DNA from 4 places in the Nonomuraea sp. NPDC049624 genome. Region 2 is predicted to be linked to each of the others. Evidence: riboswitches for the same ligand, from Rfam matches in the RefSeq annotation. Region 2 holds a riboswitch; each other region holds the start of a gene.
What was found. Region 2 has a riboswitch for cyclic di-AMP ahead of AB0J76_RS38150 (hypothetical protein). Riboswitches for the same ligand answer to the same signal wherever they lie in the genome.
Positions count from the first base shown of each region.

Region 1: another riboswitch for cyclic di-AMP. It lies ahead of AB0J76_RS33040 (hypothetical protein); the one in region 2 lies ahead of AB0J76_RS38150 (hypothetical protein).
Region 3: another riboswitch for cyclic di-AMP. It lies ahead of AB0J76_RS26375 (C40 family peptidase); the one in region 2 lies ahead of AB0J76_RS38150 (hypothetical protein).
Region 4: another riboswitch for cyclic di-AMP. It lies ahead of AB0J76_RS30170 (CHAP domain-containing protein); the one in region 2 lies ahead of AB0J76_RS38150 (hypothetical protein).

Region 1 covers NZ_JBFAOR010000008.1:421,984-427,785, forward strand. The annotation lists gene AB0J76_RS33020 (rod shape-determining protein) at 1-268, opposite strand, end outside; gene AB0J76_RS33025 (PadR family transcriptional regulator) at 353-850, opposite strand; gene AB0J76_RS33030 (MDR family MFS transporter) at 907-2,361, shown strand; gene AB0J76_RS33035 (DUF5302 domain-containing protein) at 2,409-2,609, shown strand; cyclic di-AMP (ydaO/yuaA leader) riboswitch at 2,775-2,909, shown strand; partial or broken gene AB0J76_RS33040 (hypothetical protein) at 3,133-3,561, shown strand; gene AB0J76_RS33045 (alpha/beta hydrolase) at 3,847-4,722, shown strand; gene AB0J76_RS33050 (hypothetical protein) at 4,766-5,137, opposite strand; gene AB0J76_RS33055 (roadblock/LC7 domain-containing protein) at 5,164-5,535, opposite strand; gene AB0J76_RS33060 (DUF4388 domain-containing protein) at 5,568-5,802, opposite strand, start outside.
Region 2 covers NZ_JBFAOR010000010.1:349,179-354,980, forward strand. The annotation lists gene AB0J76_RS38140 (amidohydrolase family protein) at 1-1,059, opposite strand, end outside; gene sigJ (RNA polymerase sigma factor SigJ) at 1,219-2,127, shown strand; gene AB0J76_RS38150 (hypothetical protein) at 2,144-3,109, opposite strand; cyclic di-AMP (ydaO/yuaA leader) riboswitch at 3,115-3,253, opposite strand; gene galT (galactose-1-phosphate uridylyltransferase) at 3,322-4,392, opposite strand; gene AB0J76_RS38160 (DeoR/GlpR family DNA-binding transcription regulator) at 4,389-5,168, opposite strand; partial or broken gene AB0J76_RS38165 (TrpB-like pyridoxal phosphate-dependent enzyme) at 5,423-5,802, opposite strand, start outside.
Region 3 covers NZ_JBFAOR010000006.1:364,600-370,401, reverse strand. The annotation lists gene AB0J76_RS26390 (phosphotransferase family protein) at 1-861, opposite strand, end outside; gene AB0J76_RS26385 (NYN domain-containing protein) at 1,006-2,328, shown strand; gene AB0J76_RS26380 (NlpC/P60 family protein) at 2,461-3,387, shown strand; cyclic di-AMP (ydaO/yuaA leader) riboswitch at 3,721-3,884, shown strand; gene AB0J76_RS26375 (C40 family peptidase) at 4,015-4,497, shown strand; gene AB0J76_RS26370 (hypothetical protein) at 4,632-5,462, shown strand; gene AB0J76_RS26365 (M48 family metallopeptidase) at 5,474-5,802, shown strand, end outside.
Region 4 covers NZ_JBFAOR010000007.1:486,568-492,369, forward strand. The annotation lists gene AB0J76_RS30150 (glycosyl hydrolase family 18 protein) at 1-62, opposite strand, end outside; gene AB0J76_RS30155 (PP2C family protein-serine/threonine phosphatase) at 182-1,225, opposite strand; gene AB0J76_RS30160 (glycosyl hydrolase family 18 protein) at 1,387-3,345, opposite strand; gene AB0J76_RS30165 (luciferase family protein) at 3,588-3,935, shown strand; cyclic di-AMP (ydaO/yuaA leader) riboswitch at 4,196-4,333, shown strand; gene AB0J76_RS30170 (CHAP domain-containing protein) at 4,348-5,067, shown strand; gene AB0J76_RS30175 (TetR/AcrR family transcriptional regulator) at 5,120-5,668, opposite strand; gene AB0J76_RS30180 (nuclear transport factor 2 family protein) at 5,766-5,802, shown strand, end outside.

The DNA.
Region 1 (5,802 bases), on a different contig from region 2:
CCTGGGGCAGGCCGTCGCTGATCGGCCAGTACGTCTCGCCGTCAGCGCCGTCAACTCCGTCAACGCCGTCAGCGCCGTCAGCGCCGTCAGCGCCGTCAGCGCCGTCAGCGCCGGTCACGGCATCGGCGCCGAAGCCGACGACCTTGCCCGTCCGCCGGTCGCGCAGGACGACCGACGGCTCGTCCAGCACGATGCCCCTGCCCTTGGCGTAGATCCTCGTGCCGGCCGCGCCGAGGTCGATCGCCAGGTCACGACCCAGGAGGCTCATCGCCGTACTGGGAGGTTGAGCATCATGCCTGGGTGTATATCCGGCGCTTCTCCAACGCAACACCAGGAACCGCAGAGTTCCGTTTTACCCTTCGCGCCGCAGGGCGGCCAGGGTCTCGTCGGCCCACTCGATGCCGGAGCGCGCCTGGTGCAGGCCCAGGGAGAGGGCGTACTTGCCGAACAGGCCCTCGGGCTGGCAGTCGAGCACCGCGAGGCGGGCCTGGAAGTGGCCCTTGATGCGCTCGACCACGGCGGCGGCCTGCTCGGCGTCGAGCAGCGCCAGCAGGAACGCCTGGAGGGCGGTCTCGCTGCGCACGGTCGCCGACGGGTCGTGGCCGACCAGCCACTCGGTGACCAGCGTGCGGCCCTCGGGGGTGATGGCGTAGATCTTGCGGCCCCGGGCGCCCTCGTGCTCGACCGTCACCAGGCCGTCGGCGGCCATCTTGACCAGCTCCGGATAGATCTGCGTGTGCCCCGCCTGCCAGACGTGGTTGAGCGAGTGCTCGAACTTCTTGGCCAGGTCATAGCCGCTGGCCGGGCCTTTGGTGGCGAGCAGGCCGAGGAGCGCGATCCGCAGGGACATGTCCGCCAGCATAGCGAAGGCTTGACATGTCAGCTCTTACATATCAATCTTCACCTGTGACTAATGACATGAAGACCAAGGGCAACGGGCTGGTGTTGCTGGCGGTGCTCGGCGGGATGTTCCTGGCGATGCTCGACCAGACGATCGTCGGCACCGCGCTGCCCCGCATCACCGGCGAGCTGGGCGGCACCCGGCTCTACACCTGGGTGGTCACGGCCTATCTGCTCACCTCCACGGTGACCGTGCCGCTGTACGGCCGGCTCTCCGACCAGCACGGCAGGAAGCCGCTGCTGCTCGTCGGGATGTCGGTGTTCGTCGTCGGATCGGCGTTGTGCGGGCTCGCCCAGGACATGACCCAGCTCATCGCCTTCCGCGCCGTGCAGGGGCTGGGCGCGGGCGCGTTGTTGCCGCTGTCGCTGGCCCTGGTGATGGAGATGTTCCCGCCCGGCCGCAACGGCGCCCGCGTGCAGGGCGCGCTCGGCGGCGTGATGGCGTTGACGTACCTGGCCGGGCCCTTCCTGGGCGGGTTGTTCACCGACCACGCGAGCTGGCGGTGGGCCTTCTACGTGAACGTGCCGCTCGGGATCGTGCTGATCGCGATCGTGGTGCTGCGGCTGCCGTTCCGTGCGGGCACCGGCGGCGGGGGCCGGCCGGACTACGCGGGCATCGCGGTGTTCAGCGTGGCCATCAGCGCCCTGCTGCTCGGCCTGACCGAGAAGGGCCTGGACGGCAACTCCTGGACGTCCCCGTCCGTGGCCGGGCCGATCCTGCTGGCGCTGGTGCTGCTGGCCGCGTTCGTACTGGTCGAGTTGCGGGCGGCGAACCCGGTCATGCCGATGCACCTGTTCCGGGACCGTACCTACACGCTGGTCAACGCGACCTCCTTCTTCACCGCCTTCTGCATGTACGCCGGCGTGGTGTTCCTGCCCCGCTACTTCCAGCAGGCGCTGGGCGTCAGCGCCACCGAGTCGGGGCTGAGGATCTACCCGATGACGCTGGCCATGGTGGCGGGCAGCGCGCTCATGGGCACGCTGATGTCCAGGACGCGCACGTACAAGCCGTGGCTGGTCGGGGCGCCGTTCCTGCTGGCAGCCGGCAGCCTGCTCTGCCTGAACCTCACCGTGCGCACCGACGGCCTGCTGCTGGCCGGGTGGATGGCGCTGCTCGGGCTCGGCATGGGGCCGATGTTGTCGGGGCTGACCGTGGCCGTGCAGCAGGCCGTCCCGCCGCGGTACATCGGCACGGCCTCGGCCAACCTCACCTTCTTCCGGCAGATCGGCGGCTCCGTGGCGCTGGCGCTGGCCGGCACCGCGTACACGTCGGTCATCACCACGGACGCGCCCGTCCACGGGCTCGCGGCCGCGCACGCCTCGGCGGCGGCCGTGGTCATCCCGTCGCTGGGCGTGGCGGGCGCGGTGATCGCCCTGGTCGCGCTGGTCATGATGCCCGGCAGGCGGCTGGAGCAGGCGCCCGCCGCGGAGAGCAGAGTGGAGGCCGGTTTCGCGTCGTAAGCGACGTCGTGCGAAGCTGTGGATGTCCCCAGAACCAGGAGGTCCTCATGGCGGAAACACCGGAGCCGGAAGTCAGCGAGACTCCCGAGGACGAGATGAAGCGCAAGTTCCGCGAGGCGTTGGAACGCAAGCGCGGGCAGCAGGCCGACTCGGCCGCGGGTGGCAGGGGCGTGGACCCGTCGAAGATCCACGGGGCGCACGGTCCGGCAGCGAGTAAAAGATCCTTCAGGCGCAAGAGCGGCGGCTGAAAGGCCCGATTTAGCAGGGGGTACGGCATGCCGTGCCCCCTTTCTCTTTGCCGTGATAGGTAGATCTTTACCCGGTTCATGACGATTCGTTTGTATTTGTCCGAATCTCTGGGTACGGTCTTAACCAATTACCAGCTGGTGGCGTAGTCCCTACCAGGAGAGGGACGACAGCTGGCGCCGAATCCCGACTTGTCGGGAACCGGGGACCCATCTCATTGGGGTGAATCCGGCCACGTGCCGGTAGGGCATCTCCACGCCCGAACCCGTCAGCTAACCCGGTAGGCGAGATGGAGAGGACTTCACGCATGTACCACCTCGTCGTACCCCCGGACAGTGTAGTGACGACCGCCTGCTGAGCGGTCTCTTCCCTGACTTCCCCCACGCGCCGCGTAACCACCTTTTCGGCGCTCTGCCCGGTTACGCACCGTAGTCACGCGCGTTCCCCCTGTCCCCTCGCGAAGGACTTCACTGCTTCATGTCTCGATTTGGCCTGCGCTCTCTCGCTCTGCTGTCCGTGTCCGCCATGGGCGCGCTGACGATCTCCGCCACCGGCGCCCACGCCGACACCGGCGACGACCAGAAGATCCTGCTCAAGGGTTCCACGAAGGCTTCCTACTTCTGGGACGACTCCTCCGGCCGCGCCGGCGACACCGGCCTGCCGGCCAGCGGCAAGCCCATGCAGAAGGGCCTGGCCGCCAGCCCCAGCTGGCCCCTCATGACCGAGGGTTACGTGACCTACAACGGCAAGAAGATGCCGTTCTTCGTGGGCGACCGCGGCCCCGGCGAGCCCTCCAGCCGTGGCGTCATGCTCGACCTCGACGCCAAGACCTTCGCCGAGCTGACCGGCGGCACCTTCAACCCCGACACGCTCGGCGTGGACGGCAACGGCGGCCAGGGCCACATCAAGATCGACTACGTCATCACCAAGTGGGGCGACGGCAAGGGCAAGAAGAACTACCCCGTGGCCTTCTCCACCGGCGCATGGGGCAGGTTCGACGACAACCCCGCCGAGCCCCCCAAGGTGCTGGCCGAAGAGCCCGCCGACGACGCGGCCGGTTCCGCCGGCGGCCAGGTCGGGAAGACCGTCGCGATGGGCGGCACCGTGATGGCCGGCGTGCTCGTGCTGGCCGGCGGCGGCGTGGTGCTCGGCGGCGAGCGTCTGCGCAAGCTCCTCAACGACTGATCTGCGGACAGACCACTCTTTACGCCTCGCGACCAGAATGACATTCTGGTCGCTGTGATCCAGCGCGCAGCCGCCAACGGCATCGAGATCGCCTACGAGAGCTTCGGCTCACCGGAAGGCAGGCCCCTGCTGCTCATCATGGGACTCGGCGCCCAGCTCATCCACTGGGACGACGAGTTCTGCGAACTCCTGGCCGAGCAGGGCCACCACGTCATCAGGTTCGACAACCGCGACGCGGGCCTGTCCACCCACCTCCACGACGAGGGCGTGCCCGCATGGGGTGCGCCCTCGCCGTACGTGCTGGACGACCTGGCCGACGACAGCGCCGGGCTCATGGACGTCCTGGGCCTGCCCGCCGCGCACGTCGTCGGCGCCTCGATGGGCGGGATGATCGCCCAGGCGCTGGCCATCCGGCACCCCGCCCGCGTGCTGAGCCTGACCTCGATCATGTCCACGCCCAGCCCGCAGGCGGCCCCGCCGACCGAGGCGGCCGCCGCGGTGCTCCTCGCCAAGCCCGCGACCGACCGCGAGGGGGTCGTCGCCGGCGCGCTGAGCACCTGGGCCGTGCTCGGGTCCCCCGGCTGGGAGCTGGACCGCGAACGCGTCACCAGGCTGGCCGGGCTCGCCTTCGACCGCTGCCACGACCCGTCCGGCACCGCCCGCCAGCTCGCCGCCATCATGGCCTCGGGCGACCGCACGTCCGCGCTGGGCGGGCTGAAGGTGCCCGCGCTGGTCATCCACGGCGAGGACGACCAGCTCGTGCCGCTCGCCGGCGGGCGGGCCACGGCCGCCGCCATCCCGGACTCCCGCCTGGTCACCTACCCCGGCATGGGCCACGACCTGCCCCGCCCCCTCTGGCCCGCGATCGTCGCCGAGATCACCGCCCACACCGGCTCCGCGACGCCCGCCCGGCCGGAGCCCGCCGCGTGACCCGCCACAAGACCCGCCGCAGAGCCTTTGTCGGCGCGGGCCGTCAGAGCTCCAGCTTCTCCTCGATGACCTTGAGCATGTGCCGGGCCAGGGCCAGGTTGGCCCGGTTGCGGTCGAGGGCGAGGTAGAGGAACAGGCCCTTGCCGCTGCGGCCGGTCAGCGGGCGGATGATGTGGTACTGGGCGGTCAGCGTGATCAGGATGTCCTCGATGCCGTCCTTGAGGCCCAGTGAGTCCATCGTGCGCAGCTTGGCCTTGATGACCTCGGTGTTGCCCGCCGCCGCGACCTGCAGGTCCAGCTCCTTCGAGCCGCCGAGCGTGCCGAGCGCCATGCCGCTGCCGTGGTCGACGATCGCCGCCCCGATCGAGCCGTCGATGCTCATCATCTCTTTGAGGGAGACGTCCATGCCTGCCATGCTTTCCTCCGCTTCGGTGGGGATGGTCAGTGTTTGCGTGCCACGGCGGCCACGGAGGCCGCCGTCTTCCTGCCCTCCAGCCGGAGGAGCCCGACGTTGGCGCCGGGTCCCGCCAGAACCGTGAGGACGATCGTGGGGCCCGCGGCGTAGAAGGCCACGAACCCTGCGGTGCCGGACACGAGGGTCTCCTCGAACGTCCCGCGGCCCGCCATGGTCAGCATCCGGCCGCTCATCGCGAGCAGCGCCGCCGACAGCGCCGCCACCTGCTCGCCGGTGTCTCCTTGCAGGTCGCAGGCGATCCGCAGGCCGTCGACGGTGCACGCCACGCTGCCGGTGACGTCCGGCGTGCGGCCGCGCAGGAGCTCCATCTCAGCCAGGACCTCTTGCCGTAGCTCCACGGGTGGCCTCCTCCTGCGTCGTGAGGGGAACCTCACGGCATCTCCTCCAGGGCCTTCTTCAGCCGCAGCAGCAGCGTCAGATCGGTCGGATCACCCGTCGGCACCGGCCCCGCGCCCGGCCCGGCGCGCCCGTCGCCGGCGGGAACGGCCACCGGGGCCGGCACCCGCTTGGGCAGCGCCTCCCCGTCGTCCGTACGGCGTTGCGCGGGCCGTGCCGGATCGGGCGGGACGAGGAGGCCGGCGGCGGCCAGCCTCCTGACGGCCAGC
Region 2 (5,802 bases):
CACCAGGTCCGCGCGCAGGCCGGGGGCGATCCGGCCGCGGTCGGCCAGTCCGAAGTGCCGGGCCGGCACGCTGGTCGCGGCGGCCAGCGCCTCCTCCCCGCCGAGCCCGGCCTCGGTGAGCAACCGCAGCTCGCGGTGCAGACCGGCGCCGTGGGCGGGCACGAACGGGGTGGCGTCGGTCCCGGCGAGCAGCGGCACACCCGCGTGACGCAGGGCCCGCAGCGCGCCGACGGCGTTGGCGGAGCTGCCGGGGCGGGCGCAGTCGGCGGTCTCGACGTGCTGAGCAGTGATCGCCTCGAAGTAGGCCAGCGTCGTCACCACGAAGACACCCTGGTCGCGCACGCGCCCGGCCAGGCGCGGCGAGGCCGGGTCGTCCGGCGCCAGGTCGGTCCACACGTGAGCCAGGCCGTCGACGCCGGCGTCCAGCGCGATCCCCACCTCGGCGGCGGTGATCGCGTGGGCGATGACCAGCAGGCCCGCCTCGTGCGCCGCCGCTGCCAGGGCGGCGGCGACCTCCGCCGTCATGACGGGCAGGTCGGCCCCGTGCACGGCGCCGTCGTCGATGACGATCTTGAGGTAGTCGGCCCCCTCGGCCAGCCTGGCCCGGACGAACGCCGGCGCCTGCGCCGGGTCGGAGACGAAGTCGATCGCCGTGCCGTCGAGCCCGTCCAGGACGGTGCCCGCCAGGGCCGCCAGCAGCTGGGTCGGGTGCCCGCCGGGCGCGGTGGCCAGCGTGCCGGCGCTGCGCAGGTCGGCCACGTCGTCGTTCTCGGCGGCCAGCCGCCGCTGCCCGGCGAGCATCTGCGGGAGGCAGAACATGTCGAGCTCGGTGGTGACCCCGTACCGCAGGGCCTGGGCCAGGCTGCCGTCGAACACGTGGGTGTGCGCGTCGATCAGGCCGGGCAGCAGCGTCCTGCCCGTGCCGTCCACCTCGGCATCGGCCGGGTGGTCCGCGCCGGAGCCGACGGCGGCGATCAGATCGTTCTCGATCACCACGTCGGCCGTCGCGATGGTGTGCTCGCCGTCGAACACCCTGACGTCGCGGATCAATGTACGCATCGAAGCTCTCCCTCGTGTGTCGTGAACCCTCGGACGCCACCACAGAGGGGCAACCGGCCGGGAACTGTGACATGAGTGGCATAGATCACGCTTGATGGCTTCATGTCACAATCTCCGCCCGTCGGGACTCTTCGGTTGCGACAGATGAGGAGGCCCGCCATGACACCGACCCCGCGGCAGCCCGCCGACGCCGCCACCGAGCAGTTCCTCGGCTACCGGGAACTGCTGTTCTCCGTGGTCTACAACATGCTCGGCAGCGTCGCCGACACCGAGGACGTGCTGCAGGAGGCGTGGCTGGCCTGGTCCGCCCGGCACCGCAGGCCGGACGCCGGACCGGTGGAGAACGTCCGGGCCTATCTGGTGCGGATCGCGGTGAACCAGGCGCTCGCCCGGCGGGCGGACCTGAGCCGCCGGCAGGAGACCTACGTCGGCCCGTGGCTGCCGGAACCGCTGGTCACGGCCCCGGACAACGCCGGGGGCGCCGCCGGGAGCGGGGAGTCGTTGTCGATGGCGGTGCTGGTCGTGCTGGAGACGCTGTCACCGCTGGAACGAGCCGTCTTCGTGCTGCACGAGGTGTTCGGGTTCAGCCATCCGGAGACGGCCGACATCCTCGGGCGCACGCCGGCGGCCGTCCGGCAGCTCGCGGCCCGCGCCCGTCGCCACGTTCATGCCCGCCGTCCGCGTCACCGGACCGAGCCCGGCGTGCACGCCGAGGTGACCGAGCGGTTCGCCGCGGCGGCCCTCGGCGGTGACCTGCGGGCTTTGCTGGAGGTGCTGGCGCCGGAGGTGACCCTGTGGACCGACGGCGGCGGCAAGGGGCCCGCCACCAGCCTGCACCCGGTCCACGGCCGGGACGAGGTGGCCGCGATCTTCATGTCCGTGGCCGCGACGCTGACCCCCGGCGCGGTGGACCTGCGCTACCGGCGGGTGGCCGGGGATCCGTGCGCGCTGGTCTTCTCCGGTGACGGCCCGCTGGCCGTGGTCGTCGTCGATCTCACGCCCGAGGGCGACCGGATCGCCGCCGTCTACTCCGTCACCAACCCCGACAAGCTGACCGGCATCCGCTGAGCCGCCGGCCCCGCGGCTAGTTCATCGAGATGTGCACGTGGTCGTAGTGGTTCTCGGTGATGCTGCCGCGGTCGGACATCGAGCGCCAGCCCGAGCCCTGGTTGATGCGCTGCTTCCAGATCACGTACTTGACGCCCAGCTTGGCCTTGTTCTTCAGGGCCCAGTCGGCCAGCCGGTCGCCGAGCGCGTTGTTGACGGCGCTCGGCATGGTGCCGCCCGTGCTCATCATGAAGTCGCAGGCCCGGCCGAGCGGGTGCTCGCCGCTGGAGCCGGCCCGGAAGCAGCCCACCTCGTACGGCAGCGAGAAGTTCTTCTGCACCTGCGCGCGCATCAGCCGGGTGCGCGGCGTGATGTTGTCCGAGCCGGCCGGCAGCTCGGGCGCCCAGCTCCCGTCGGACTTCTTGCCCGGCCCGAACGGCACGAGGTCCTGGAGCTTCTTCTTGATGTCGTCGATGACGTCCTGGGCGTCGTCGCGCTGCTCGGCCACCTCCGCCGTGCCCGCCTTCAGCTGCGTCGCGAGCGCGGCGGCGGCCGTGGCGGCCTTCTTCTGGTCGTCGCGGGCCTTGGCCACGCTGTCCACGACCGCCTGCTGCTCGGCGGTGAGCTGTTCGAGCACGGCCGCGCCGCCGCCGTCCGGGGTCAGCATGAAGCCCGGCAGGGAGGCGTCGCGGCTCTGGTAGCGCAGCCGGGCGATCTCGGCGACCCGCTGCTCGGCCGTGGCGACCGCCTGCTCGGCGGCGGTGAGCCGCTGCTGGGCCGCGGTAGCGGCCTGCTGGGCCTTGGCCAGCTCGACCCGCTTGAGGTTGTACGTCTCGATCAGCTTGTCGACCTTGCGGTTGAGCTGCTTGAGCTGGGCCCGCAGCTGCGCCTCCGACGGCTTGGGCGCGGCTGACGCCGAGACTGAGGCGGCGGCCGGCTGGACGAGCAGGGCGGTGGCGGTGATGAGACCGACGGCAAGACTCGCGGGGGACGAAGCCGCCACGTGGTTGTTCCTCTCCCTCTGCCGGCCGGGTTAGCTGACGGGTTCGGGCACGGGAGCATTCCCTACCACTTGCGCGGATTCACCCCGGATGCGATGGGTCCCCGGCTCCCGGGCAACACGCCCGGGATTAGGCGTACAACGACCGTTATGGCCGGTGTCTAACGGGATATTAGTGGTAGATCACGAGTCATGCGACTTTAATGAGAAACCAATTAGTGATCAATTCGTGATCGCAACATGCGTGCCGCCTCCTCCGGCAGCACGTCGTTGACGAAGGCACCCATGGCCGACTCCGAGCCCGCCAGGTACTTCAGCTTCCCGGGCGCCCGCCTGATGCTGAACAGCTCCAGGTGCAGGTAGGCCAGCTCGCGGCCGTACCGCACCGGCGCCTGGTGCCAGGCCGAGATGTACGGCATCGCCACCCCGAACAGCGCGTCGAGCGCCCGCAGCACCGAGGTGTACAGCGGCGCGAACGCGGCCCGCTCCTCCTCCGACAGCGCCGCCAGGTCGGGCACCTGCCGGTGCGGATACACGTGCACCTCGAACGGCCAGCGCGCGGCGGCCGGGACGAACGCCGTCCAGAGCTCGTTGGCGGCCACCACCCGCGTGCCGGCGGCCCGCTCGGCGGCCAGCACGTCGGCGAACAGGTTGCCGCCCGTGTGCCGCGAGGCGGCCCCGAGCTGGAGCTTGGTGCGCGGGGTCACGTAGGGGTAGGCGTAGATCTGCCCGTGCGGGTGGGGGAGCGTGATGCCGATCTCCTCACCCCTGTTCTCGAAGCAGAACACCTGCTCGACGCCCTCGATGCCGGACAGCTCGGCCGTGCGGTCGGCCCACGCCTCCATCACCAGCCTGACCTGGGCGTTGGAGAGCCTGGAGAAGGAGGAGGAGTGGTCGGAGGTGAAGCAGACCACCTCACACCGCCCGACACCCGGCCGCACCTCACTCAGGCCGCCGACATCCCCGTAAGTCCCAAAATTTCCGGAGAAAGAGGGAAAGCGGTTCTCGAACACCACCACGTCATAGTCGTGGGCCGGGATCTCCGACGCCCGCGTGTCGGACGACGGGCACAACGGGCACTCGTCGGCCGGCGGCAGGAACGTGCGTGTCTGCCGATGGCCGGCGATCGCGATCCACTCCTCGGTCAGCGGGTCGTAACGCAGCTCGGAGGCCACCGGCCGCGGGTCGAGCGGCCGCCGGTCGATCGCGCTCCGGTCGGCGTCGTCGCGCCGGTCGAAGTAGATCAGCTCTCGGCCGTCTGCCAGGTGGGTGATGGTGCGCTTCAAGGCGTGCCCTCCGCGATGATCAGTTCTCCGGCCCGTTCGGCCAGTTCGGTGCGTGCTTCCTCGGGCAGCCCCGCGTCGCTGATGACCACGTCGGCCTCGGTCAGCTCGGCGATCGTGCTGATGCCGACCGTGTTCCACTTGGTGTGGTCGGCGGGGACCACCAGCCGGTGCGCCGCGGCCACCAGCTCCCTGTCGGTCTCGGACTCCAGCAGGTTGGGCGTGGTGAACCCGGCGCGCAGGCTCATGCCGTGCACCCCGAGGAAGAGCGTGTCCACGTGCAGGCGGCGGATGGCCGCCACCGCCACGGGGCCGACGAGCGCGTCGGAGGGGGTGCGCACGCCGCCGGTCAGCACGACCGTGCGGTCGGCGCGCGGGTTGCGGTGGAAGACCTCGGCGACGGGGATCGAATTGGTGATCACGGTCAGCTCGGGCACCGCGACCAGATGGTGGGCCAGCGCCCATATGGTGGTGCCGGCGGAGAGCGCCACGGCGGTGCCCGGCCGGACGAGAGTGGCCGCGTGCCGCGCGATGGCCTCCTTCTCCTGCTGCTGGCGGGCGGACTTGGCGGTGAAGCCCGGCTCCTCGGTCGAGCCGGGGCCGAGGGCCGTCGCGCCGCCATGAACCTTCTCCAGCAGCCCGCGCTCGGCCAGCACCTCAAGGTCGCGGCGTATCGTCATGTCGGAGACGCCGAGCTCGCGCACGAGGTCGGCCACCCGGACGCCGCCGCTGCTGCGTACGCGTTCCAGGATCGTCTGCTGACGCTGCTGTGCGAGCACGCCCACCCCTTCCAACAGATTCCACCAAATTATGACACGAGTTTGTTGAGGAATGTTAGGTCACGGCGTATCGCTTGTGCGAGCCGCGGGCAGGGGAGACCTTGAGGGTCACGATCCCGACCGCTGGAGGTGAGCCCATGGCGAAACGTGCACGCAAGGGCAGGGCGCGCAAGAAGAAGAAGGCGAACCACAGGAAGCGCCCGAACGCGAACTGAACACGGGTGGCCGCGCTCTCGCGGCCACCCATGTCGTCTTCAGCCGGGCAGTTCGGTGAGCGCCTGGTCGAGGCGCTCCTGCGGAAGCGAGTAGTCCTCCAGTTCGCCGGCCAGGTGGCGGTCGTAGGCGGCCAGGTCGAAGTGGCCGTGCCCGCACAGCGCGGTGAGGATCACCTTCTCCTCGCCGCTCTCCTTGCAGCGCAGCGCTTCGGCGATGGTCTCGGCCAGCGCGTGCGTGGGCTCGGGGGCCGGGACGATGCCCTCGGTCCGTGCGAAGCGCACACCCGCCTCGAAACACTCGCTCTGGGTACGGGTCACCGCCTCGAACAGGCCCAGCTCGTACATGTGGGACAGCAGCGGCGCCATGCCGTGATAGCGCAGCCCGCCGGCGTGGATCGGGTCGGGGACGAAGGAGTGCC
Region 3 (5,802 bases), on a different contig from region 2:
GTCCGGCATGCCGGGCAGGCCCATCGCCACCGCGAGGTCCTGGAAGAAGCGGTGCAGGAAGATCATCCAGGAGACGTCCAGCTCGCGCGGGCCCACGGCGGCCATCTCCCAGTCCAGCACCGCCACCGGCGTGAAGTCGCGGTACATCACGTTGCCGATCCTGGCGTCGCCCCAGGTCAGGACGTCGGGGCCGGGGTCGTCCGGCCAGTGTGAGCCGAGCCAGTCGAAGGCCCGCTCCAGCACGGGGATCGGCCGTGCGCCGTGCGCCCACCGGTAGTAGGCGCGCTGGGCCTCGACGTGCGCGCGCAGGCCGTCCGTGCCGCCGGGGGCGAGCGGGCCGAGCACCGCGACGTCCGGTCCGGTGTACGGCGTCCCGTGCAGCGCCGCCATCAGCCCGACGCTCGCGTCCTGCAGCCGCCGCCGGTCGCCGGGGGAGGCGTCGTGCAGCCAGCCCCCGAACGTGTACGGCATGACGTCCGGCGGCACGTCGCCCTCGGCCCGCTCCATGACGAAGAACGGCGTCCCGAGCGGCGCGGGGTCGGGCTCGAACCAGAGCGGCCTGGGCGCTGGGATCCCAGCTTTCTCCCTGGCCAGCCGCATGACCTCGAACTGGGCCCGCAGATCGTAGGAGGGGAACACCGGGACGGCTTCCGCCGCAGGTGCGAGCCTGGCCACGCACCGCCGGGTCCCGGCGGCCCAGGTGGCGGTGAAGAACAGCGTCTCGCTCGACATGCCGTTGCCGGAGGGCCGCGACAGCTCCGACACCGTGGCGTCCCCGCCGACCCGGCCGCGCAGCCAGCGGGACGCCCGCTCGCGCAGTTCCTCCAGGTCACGCGTGGACGTGCGCATCTGTTCCGTCACCGCTCACCTCCGCGCCGGACCGCTGCCCCGGCTCAGTCGTATACCCCCTACCAAGCGCTTGTCTAGGTTCAAGGGACCGTTACGGTCAGGTACGCAAGAGCCGTACCCTTGTCTGAAAGGGCATGTCACGAAGGGACAAGTGGGATGAGTTCAGCGGGTGAAGGCCTGTCTCGCCCGCTTCCCGAGCAGGTGCGCCTCAACGTCGTCGACCTGGCCGCGCAGGTCCTCGGCACGATGCCCGCCGTCTCCGTGCCGCCGCCGCTGCGCGGCATCGCCAAGTTCGACCCGCGCAAGCGCGCCAAGCTGGGCAGCGCGCCGATCGCCGCGCAGCTGGAGAACGACAAGAAGTTCCGCGAACTGGTCGCCGAGTCCGTCGCCGCCGGGTGGCCCGAGCTGGTCGCCGCGCTGGCCGAGGGCAGTGTGCCGCCCGCCGCCGACCCCGTGCTGGTGGCTGCCGCAGCCTATCTCACCAGACCGCCCGGCTGGGCGGAGATGATCGAAACCGCCCGCGCCGACCTGGAGCAGTCCGCCGTGGCGGCCGAGGGGTCCGAGCGCGAGGAGGCCGTGACGCGGCTGCGCGAGCAGCTCGCCGCCCAGAAGAGCGCCGCCAAGGAGGAGGCCGACCGGCTGCGCGAGCAGATCAAGGCGGCCCGCGCCGAGAACTCCGACCTGCGGCGCAAGCTCCACGACGCCCGCGAGCGGGCCAAGGCCGCCACCCGCAGGGCCGAGGAGATGGAACAGGCCGCCGACGACGCCCGGCACGCCGCCTCCACCGCCGGCAACGCGGGCGAGGCCGAGCTGCGCCGCCTGCGCGAGCGCCTGGCCGACGTGGAGAGGCAGCTCGAAGCCTCCCGCCGGGCCGCCCGCGAGGGCCGCAGCATCGAGGACGCCCGCATCAGGGTGCTGCTCGACGCCCTCCAGGACGCCTCGGCCGGGCTGCGCAGGGAGCTGGCGCTGCCCACCACGATCAGCAGGCCCGCCGACTCGGTCGCGGCCAGCACCGGCGAGCGTCCCGGGGTGCGCGGCGTGCCCGCGCGGGCCCTGGCCGACGACGACCCGCAGCTCCTCGACCAGCTCCTGGCGCTGCCGCAGGTGCACCTGATCATCGACGGCTACAACGTCACGAAGACCGGCTACGGCACGCTCACCCTCGCCGACCAGCGCAACCGGCTGATGACCGGCCTCGGCGGGCTGGTCGCCCAGACCCGCGTCGAGGTGACGGTGGTCTTCGACGGCGCCGAGCTCAACGCGCCGGTGCAGGTGGTGGCGCCGCGCGGGGTGCGGGTGCTCTTCAGCGCGCCGGGGGAGATCGCCGACGACCTCATCCGCCAGCTCGTCCGGGCCGAGCCGCCCGGCCGGGCCATCGCCGTCGTCTCCTCCGACCGCGAGGTGGCCGAGTCCGTACGCCGGATGGGTGCCAGACCGGTTCCGTCCGGTCTGCTGCTGCGCCGGTTGGGCCGCGCATAAGTTACGAATTAGCACTATTGGCGAGACGCCACCCGCCACTTCTGTACTATTTCGCCCCAGGTGTAATCCCTGGGAGGCGACGCTGTGAGGTTTGGCCGGGTGGCGGTGGCCGCGGGTCTCGCGATCGGACTGATGACGGTTCCGATGGGTGCGGCGCTCGCTGATCCCAAGCCCACTCTCAAACAGGCCAAGGCCAAGCTGGACAAGCTCAACGACAAGGCCGACAAGGTCGTCGACCGGTACAACACGGCGACCGAGAACTACAAGAAGGCCAAGGACGCCTACACCAGGCTGAACGACCGCTACAAGCAGAAGCTGCAGACGGTCGCCGACCTCCGCGCCGAGATCATCAAGGTGGCGGTGGACTCGTACAAGCTGGGCGGGGACGTCACCTCCCTGCCCGGCATGGTCGGCGTCAACGACCCCGAGAACCTGCTGGCCGGGCTGGCCATGGCCGGGCAGCTCTCGCGCGAGCGGCTGGAGAAGCTGGCCGCGTTCGACCGGGAGAACAAGGGTCTCAAGGCCGAGCGCGACAACGCCGAGACCGCGCTGGCCGACGCCGACAAGGAGCGGGACGCCGTCCAGAAGGAGCGGGCCGAGGTGCTGAAGCTGGTCGGCCAGCAGAAGAAGCTCCTGGACAAGCTGGGGGCCTACAACCCGGGCAACCCCAACAGCACCGGCATCAAGTACACCGGTCCCGCCTCGGGCAGCGCGGCCGCCGTACTCAACTTCGCCTTCGCCCAGGTCGGCAAGCCGTACATCTTCGGCGGCACGGGCCCGCGCGGCTACGACTGCTCAGGGCTGACCCAGGCCGCCTGGCGCGCCGCCGGCGTCTCGCTGCCGCGTACGACCTGGCAGCAGTGGGCCTGGGGCGCCAGCCGCAAGGTGGACCTCAAAGACCTCCAGCCGGGGGACCTGATCTTCAGCGAGGGGCTCGGGCACGTCAGCATCTACGCGGGCGGCGGCAAGATCGTCCACGCGCCGCAGACGGGTGACGTCGTCAAGGTCGTCCGCCTCGCCGACTACGGCCGCCCCCTCGTCGGAGCCATCCGCCCCTGACTCGGCCCCGCCCGACCGGTGTGCGTGACCCCTGGGGCGAATGGGACAAAGGGGGCGAAAGCGCCCTGACAATCAGGTGTGCCGGGAAGTGTGAGAAGGGTCACAAAACTGTAACGGAACCCTCGGTTCCAGCAGCGGTTTCACCCTTGACTCCCACCCTTATCTGATCTTTACAGGCTGTGTCTCCCTTTGCCAAATCTTGACCCCTCGGCGTAGTTTCTGGCGTCGCGGTCAGCAAGCCATGCGCACCGCGGATCGACATCGGAACCCCCGATGCGGACCAGAGAGAAATCCAGCGGTCGCCGCCGATATCCCCGTTCAGGCACAACATCGGGTGGCGACCTGCCGAGTCCGTGCAGCCAGGAGGCACGGAGCCGGGGACCCAAAGATCCCGTAATCCCCCGGGATCAGGGGTGAATCGGCGCGCCATCGCGCCGTAGGGCGACTTCCAGGCCCGAATCCGTCAGCTAACCCGGTAGGCGTTCGTGGAAGACACAAGGAGAAATCCTGTCTACCTCCCTGCATAACCCCCGTCTGTCCCGTCTCGCCCTGAGGGGCGTCGCACTCACGATGACCGTGACGGCCGGAGGTGCGGTTCTCCATGCCGTACCGGCCGGGGCGCAGACGGTGAGCGAATCGGCCGTCAGGCTCACCGCGGTGTCCAGCACCGCCAAGGCGGCCACTGCGAAGTCGGCCAAGTCGGCGAAGACCGTCAGGTCCGCGAAGTCGGCGAAGGCCGCGCGGCAGGCGTCGAGGGCCCGCAGGGCCGTCGCCGTCGCCAAGCATCAGGTCGGCGACCCGTACCGGTACGGGGCCACGGGCCCTGGTGCGTTCGACTGCTCCGGACTCGTCCAGTACGCCTGGAAGAAGGCCGGAGTACGACTCCCGCGCGTGACGAACAGCCAGTTCGCCCGCATCAAGCGGAAGGTCTCCTGGCGCAATCTCAAGCCGGGTGACCTGATGTTCTTCAACGGGCTGGGCCACGTCGGCATGTACGTCGGCCACGGCAAGATGGTCCATTCGCCGCGGACCGGCGAACGGGTGCGCATCGACAAACTGGGCGGATGGCGGAAGTCGTCGTTCGTCGGCGCGGTGCGTCCCGGCGCGTGACAACGGGCCCCGCCCGGACCCTCCCCGGTCCGGGCCGGGGCCTGTCGCATGCCCGGGCCCGTGAAGGGCTGGTCTCGTAAGGGGCCGGTCTCGTGAAGGGGCCGGGAGGGGCGTGGGCCTACTAGCATCGGGCCGTGTCCTCGCAGGTGCGTCCGTCCCTCCGCGGTCCGCGCCTGCTCCTCTCGGTCCTGCTGCTGGCGGCGGTTCTCGTGGTCGCCGACGCGCCGCCCGCCGCCGTCCTGCCCGCCGGGGCGCGCGGTCTGTGGAGCGACGGCGGTCAGGTGGCCCGCGGCGCACGGTCCGTGGTGGTGGGGCATCGCGCCGACCCCGGCGTGCTCGCCGATCTGGCCCGCCGCGCGGACCTCGCCGGAGCGCGGGTGTCCGCGGTGCTCGGCCGGCCGGTACGCGCGCTGGTCGTCGTGCCGGACTCCGACGCGGAGGCGGCCGGGCTGGCGGGCACGGGCCCGCTGGACGGGCTGGCCGCGGTGGCCGACGGCGCCAGGGTGATCGTCGTGCCCGGCTCCTTCGCCCGGCTCACCCCCACGGGACGCGACGTCGTCCTCACCCATGAGCTCACCCACGTCGCCGCGGGCACCGACCGGCTGCCCGTCTGGCTCTACGAGGGGTTCGCCGACTACGTGGCCTACCGCGACGCCGGGCTACCCGTCGGGACGGCCGCCGCCGAACTGGCCGCCGACGTACGGGCCGGCCGGCTGCCGAGCGAGTTGCCCGGACCTGCGACTTTCGCCCCCACGGCGGCCGACCCCGGACGGCTCGCGCGGGCGTACCAGGAGGCCTGGATGGCGTGTCGCTTCCTCGCAGACCGGTTCGGTGACGGGACCCTGGTACGGCTCTACCGTGATGCCCGCGTGGCCGGCGTCGATCAGGCGCTCGCCTCCGTGGGGCTCACCGCCGAGACGCTGGCGGCACGGTGGCGCGAGTACGTACGAGAGCAGCTCGCGTGAAGGGGAGGCAGATGAGCGAGCGGAACGACCCGCCCCGGGAAGGGGACGAGCCCGCCGGAGCGGTCGCCGGAGTGGCCGACGAGCCCGGCACGGCGGCGCACGGCGGAGGTGTGGCCATCAGGGACGACGGCGGAGACCGGCCCGGCGACGGTGCGCCGCAGGAGCCGTCCGGCACCAACGAGCCCCCCGAATCCCCGGGACACCCCGACGACCCGGACGATCCGGACGCCCGCCCGGACGCCCGCCCCGACGCGGACGCCGACCCCGACACCGAGGACCCCCGTCACCCCCAGCCCCCCACCCCCGACGACCGCCCCCACGCGACCCGCGCCGGCGCCCC
Region 4 (5,802 bases), on a different contig from region 2:
GCGATGAGGACCAGTGAGGTGCCGCACGCGGCCAGGGCCGCGCGTAGGCGTGTGGGCTTCAAGGCCACCTCCGATGGGGCATGACTGGGGGGTTGATCGGAAGGTAAGCCTGGTGACCAGGGCCGTCAATGCTTTCTGTTAGGAAACTTTCTTAATAGTTGCCATTCGGTCGCGCGGCCGGTCACGATCCGGTCCGGCGCAGGATGAGCACCGCGATGTCGTCGCGCGGGGCGCCGCGCGTGAAGGTGCTCAGATCGGCGGCCAGGGCCTCGACGGTCCTGGCCGGCGGGTCGCGGGCCCAGGAGCGCAGCCGCTGCTCCAGCGGGTAGAAGGAGCCGTCGCGGTCGCGGGCCTCGGTCACGCCGTCGGTGCACAGCAGCAGCGACGCCCCGCGCGGGAAGGCGAAGCGCGCGCCGTGGCGCGGCTCGCCCGCCAGCCCGGCCAGGCCGAGCGGCACCTCCGGCTCGCCGAGCCAGAGCTGACCGGCGTTCCCGCCGTGGATCAGGTACGGCGCGATGTGCCCGCAGTTGACCGCGTCCACCTCCAGCTCGGGGCCGATGTCCAGCAGCAGCGCGGTGACGAACCGCTCCGGCTCGCCGGTGTGCGCGGCGAACCGGTTGTGCCTGATCACGGCGTCCTCCAGGGCGTCGGCCACGCCCATGAGGGAGATCTCGCGGTAGGCCGCCTCCCGGAAGGCGCCCAGCACGGCCAGCGCGGCGCCGATCGCGGGCAGCCCCTTGCCCTGCACGTCGGCGATCATCACCCGGGTCCCGTACGGCGACGGCGCCACCTCGTACATGTCGCCGCCCACCATCGTGTCCTCCTCGATGGGCTGGTAGAGGCCGTCCACGACCACGTCGAGCGAGCGCAGCGGCAGCGGCCTGACGAGCTGCCGCTGCAACGCCGCGGCGGCCGAGCGCAACCGGCGGACCTCCTCCTCGCGCTGGATCCGGTAGCTCGCGCCGACCACGCTCATCAGCCCGAACGCCGCGGTGAAGCCGGAGACCTCCAGGTTCGTCCGCAGATTGCCGCCCAGATAGGCGACCGAGGCCGACACCACCGCCAGCACCCACACCGACGCGACCGCCGTCTGCCACACCGAGCCCAGCCCCGACACGATCGCCGGCAGGAAGATCAGCACCGGCACCAGCTCCGCGCCCCCGCCGGTGAACCTGTCCAGCCCGACCACCAGCACCGTGATCCCGATCAGGCCGACCAGGAACACCGGTGTCGTGAAGAAGGGCCGCCTGTGCCCGCCACCCCAGAGAATCGTCGTTCACCCCCGGTGACCAGCTTCTCCCAAGGCGTCCGCGTTCCGTCCTGCGGCGCGCCGGGCACGGCGAAGGGCCGGCCCCGAAACCCGGGACCGGCCCCTGACGTGCGAACTTATCCGAGGCCGTTCTTCATGGCCGTGAGGAGTTCGGCGTTGGTGGTGTCACCGCTGAGCTCCCAGAAGAACGCGCCGCCGAGGCCCTGGTTCTTCGAGTAGCTCATCTTGCCGCCGATGGTGCTCGGCGTGTCGTAACTCCACCACTGGTTGCCGCAGTAGGCGTAGGCCGTGCCCGCGACCGTGCCGGTGGACGGGCAGCGGGTCTTGATGACCTTGTAGTCCTCGATGCCCTGCTCGTACGTGCCGGGCGCCGGGCCGGTCGCCGTGCCGCCGGGCGCGGCCTGGGTCACGCCGGTCCAGCCGCGGCCGTAGAAGCCGATGCCGAGCAGCAGCTTGGCGGCCGGGACGCCCTTGCTCTTGAGCTTCTGGATGGCGTTGTCGGTGTAGAAACCGGGGACCGGGATCTTGTCCCAGGTGGTGAGCGGCGAGTGCGGGGCGGTCGGGCCCTGCGCGTCCCAGCCGCCGAAGAAGTCGTACGTCATGACGTTGTACCAGTCGACGTACTGGGCGGCGCCGCCGTAGTCGGCCGCGTCGATCTTGCCGCCGTCGTTGCCGTCGGCGGTGATGGCCGCGGTGACCAGGTTGTTCGCGCCGAAGCGCGAGCGCAGCGCGGACATCACGTTCTTGAACGCCGCCGCGCCGCTGGTGTCACAGGTCAGGCCGCAGGCGTTCGGGTACTCCCAGTCGATGTCGATGCCGTCGAAGACGTCGGCCCAGCGGGGGTCCTCCACCAGCTTGTAGCAGGAGTCGGCGAAGGCCGTCGGGTTCTGCGCCGCCTGGCCGAAGCCGCCGGACCAGGTCCAGCCGCCGAAGGAGAAGAGCACCTTCAGGTTGGGGTACTTCTTCTTCAGCTTGCGCAGCTGGTTGAAGTTGCCGCGCAGCGCGCCGTTGTCCCAGGTGTCGGCGACGCCGTCGACGCTCTCGCCCGCCTGGTAGAAGCGGTCGTAGTCGGCGTAGCTGTCGCCGATCGTGCACTGGCCGTTCTGCACGTTGCCGAACGCGTAGTTGATGTGGGTCAGCTTGGCCGCCGAGCCGCTGGTGTCGATGTTCTTGACGTGGTAGCCGCGCTGGTAGATGCCCCACTGGACGAAGTAGCCCAGCACCTTGTTGCCGCCGCCACCGCCGCCGCCCGTGGTGGTCGCGGTGATCTGGTTGCTGTCGGCCGAGCGGTTGCCGGCCGCGTCACGCGCGCGCACGGTGTAGGTGTAGGACGTGTTGGCGGTGAGGCCGGTGTCGTTGTACGTGGTGCCGGTGACGGTGGTGATCAGGGTGCCGCCGCGGTAGACCTCGTAGCCGGTGACCGCCACGTTGTCGGTGGAGGCGTTCCAGGCCAGCGCGACGCTGTTGTTGCTGACGCCGGTCGAGCGCAGGTTGCCGGGCACCGACGGCGGGGTCTTGTCGTCGCCGCCACCGCCGCCGGTGGTCGTCGCGGAGATCTGGTTGCTGTTGGCCGAGCGGTTGCCGGCCGCGTCACGCGCGCGCACGGTGTAGCTGTAGGCGGTGTTCGCGGTGAGGCCGGTGTCGTTGTACGTGGTGCCGGTGACGGTGGTGACCAGGGTGCCGCCGCGGTAGACCTCGTAGCCGGTCACGGCCACGTTGTCGGTGGAGGCGTTCCAGGCCAGGGCCACGCTCGTGTCCGTGACGCCGGTCGAGCGCAGGTTGCCCGGCACCGACGGCGCGGTCGTGTCGGTGCCGCCGCCACCGGAGACCTTCCACAGCGCCGCCACGTTCGGCGGCTCCCAGCCGGGCTGCGAGGTGTGCGCCTGGAGGCAGACGTAGTCCACGCCGTTGTAGGTGACGACCGTGCCCGCCGTGTAGGCGGTCCACGGGGCCCAGGCCGCCGCGTACGCCACCGTGCTGGCGGAGGCGAGCGTCGGGACGGCCACGGCCGCGGTGAGGGGCAGGGCCAATGCCGCCATTCCCGCCAGGACCTTGCTCAGAATGGTGTGTTTCATGTCGCTCCGACATCCGTTGGGGGGTGTGTGGGGAGTGGGATGGGAGACTTCTGGGGAAACTATTAGGAAAGTTTCCTTTAAGTTGTGAATCGACGGTAGCCGCTGCCTGGGGGAGCGTCAATACGTATCGGTCAGGTGTCCGTAACCGTGCCGGTCAGACCCCGGACACGCCCGTTCACGAGGGGATAACGGTTCCGGAACGGGGGCTGACGGCGGGGTGAGCCGTGGCTCAGCATTGGAGCGTGGCAGGAATCTCCGCCTGGCGGCGGACGCCCACGCGACGCGGACCCTACGTGGCCCGCGCGGTCGCGGAGTTACGGTCCTGGCCGTCGCTGAACGTCAGCGGCACCGGTCAGCAGGTCGCCTTCGCCGTACACGGAACCGAGATCCTGCGCCTGGCCGGCCGGGACGAGATCCACGTACGGCTCACCGCCCCCGCCATCGGCCGCCTGGAGCCGTATCTGGGGGCGTGCGACCAGGTCCACGCCTGCCGCGACGGCGCCTGGGTCGCCGTGCAGGTCGACGCCGAGCCCGATCTGGAATTGTTGCTGGCGCTCACGAGCGTGGCGATAAAGGCGCACGTGGCGTGAACCGATTCGGCGCGTAGCGTTTCTCGCACGCAGCGTCGAAATTATTGCCGCCATTTGCCGGGGAATTACTCGCCGGGTAGCTTGGTTGTACCCAGCCGAACGGGGAGTCGTCCCAGGTAGGGATGGCATTGCCTGGGAATTACCCAAGCGGGACCCGTGTTGTACAGAATCGATGCGGACATCTCCGCATCTGGGCGTCGCACATATACCTTCAGGCCCTTTCCGGGGCCCGGGAAGACGATGCGTCAGCCCTTTGCCTGACCAAGAGACCGCTGAATCCGCCTGTGCGCGGAACCGGGGACCCATGTGTCCAATGGGGTGAATCGGCACCGTGGTGCCGTAGGGCAGCTTCCCGCCCGAACCCGTCAGCTAACCCGGCAAGCGGCACGGAAGCTCAAGGAGTAACACCCTCATGGCCAAGCACCGTCTTCACCGTGCCTACAAGCTCGACCTCGCCAAGATCGCTCTCGGCGCGACCGCCGTCGCCGGCGTGCTCGGCACGCACGCGGCAGTGAACGCCGACGCCACCCACGCCACCGCCCACACCGCAACCCAGACCGCCAAGGTCGCCGGCGTGGCCGCCCAGCCGCGCGTCGCGCAGAACAGCGCCGCCGACGAGAGCGCCAAGGGCAAGGTCAACGTCACCGCCGCCCAGGTGCTGGCCACGGCCCGCGCTCAGGTCGGCACCTCCGAGGACGCCAACGGCGGCGGCACCAAGTTCCAGAAGTGGTACGCCGACTCCCAGCGCGCCGCCGAGACCGCCGCGCGTGACGGCGGCAACCGCGCCATGTACCTGAACGCCCCCTGGTGCTCGATGTTCGTCTCCTGGGTCGGCGAGCAGACCGGCGCCCGCCCGCAGGTCGGCTGGGACGCCTACACCGTGACCCACGCCAAGTGGTTCGCCGCCAACGACCGCTGGGGCACCGAGGCCAAGCCGGGCGCCGTCGTCTTCTTCTCCTGGAGCGGCAGCAAGAGCCTGAACGACATCCAGCACGTCGGCTTCGTCGTCAAGGACAACGGCGACGGCACGATCTCCACGATCGAGGGCAACACCGGCAACGGCAAGGTCGAGCAGCGCGTCCGGCCGACCTCGCAGGTCGTCGGCTACGGCTACCCGTCCTACGCCGCCTGATCCTGCTCTGCCGAAGAGCGCACTCCCCGCGGGGAGTGCGCTCTTTCGCGTCTCAGGGCCGCCGGTGCCGGTGGACCAGAACCGCCGCGGCCTGTCCGGCCGAGCGGGCCGCGCCCGGCTCCCCGGAGATCATCGCGGTCACCGTGGCGCCGTCGATCAGGGTGAGCAACTGCTCGGCGAGCAGGGCGGGGTCCCCGGCTCCCGCCTCCTCGGCGAGCGAGCGCAGGTAGGCGCGCAGGCGCTCCTTGTGCTCGCGCACCGCCGTGCGGACGGCGGCCGAACCGGCGCCCAGCTCGGCGAAGGCGTTGGCGAACCCGCAGCCGCGGAAGTCGTCCTCGGTGAACCAGCGTTCCAGCCACGCGAAGACCGCCGGGATGCGGTCGCCGGCACCCGCCACGTACGCGGTGAGCGAGGCCATCCAGCGTTCGTCGCGCCGCCGCAGATAGGCCACGACCAGCGCCTCCTTCGACGGGAAACACTGGTAAAGGCGTTTCAGCGAGACGCCGGAGGCGGCCCGGATCTCGTCCATGCCGACCGCCTGCACGCCGCGGCGGTAGAAGAGGTCGCCCGCGGCGTCCAGCAACCGCTGCTCGTGATCCATGACACCCCTCCAGGTGCTTGCCGCGGAGAACGCTCGTTCTCTACGCTATCGCACAAGCCGGGAGAACGACCGTTCTCTCGATCGGAGAGGACAGCCCATGACCCGCCCGCCCGTCCCGCCGTTCACCGAGGAGA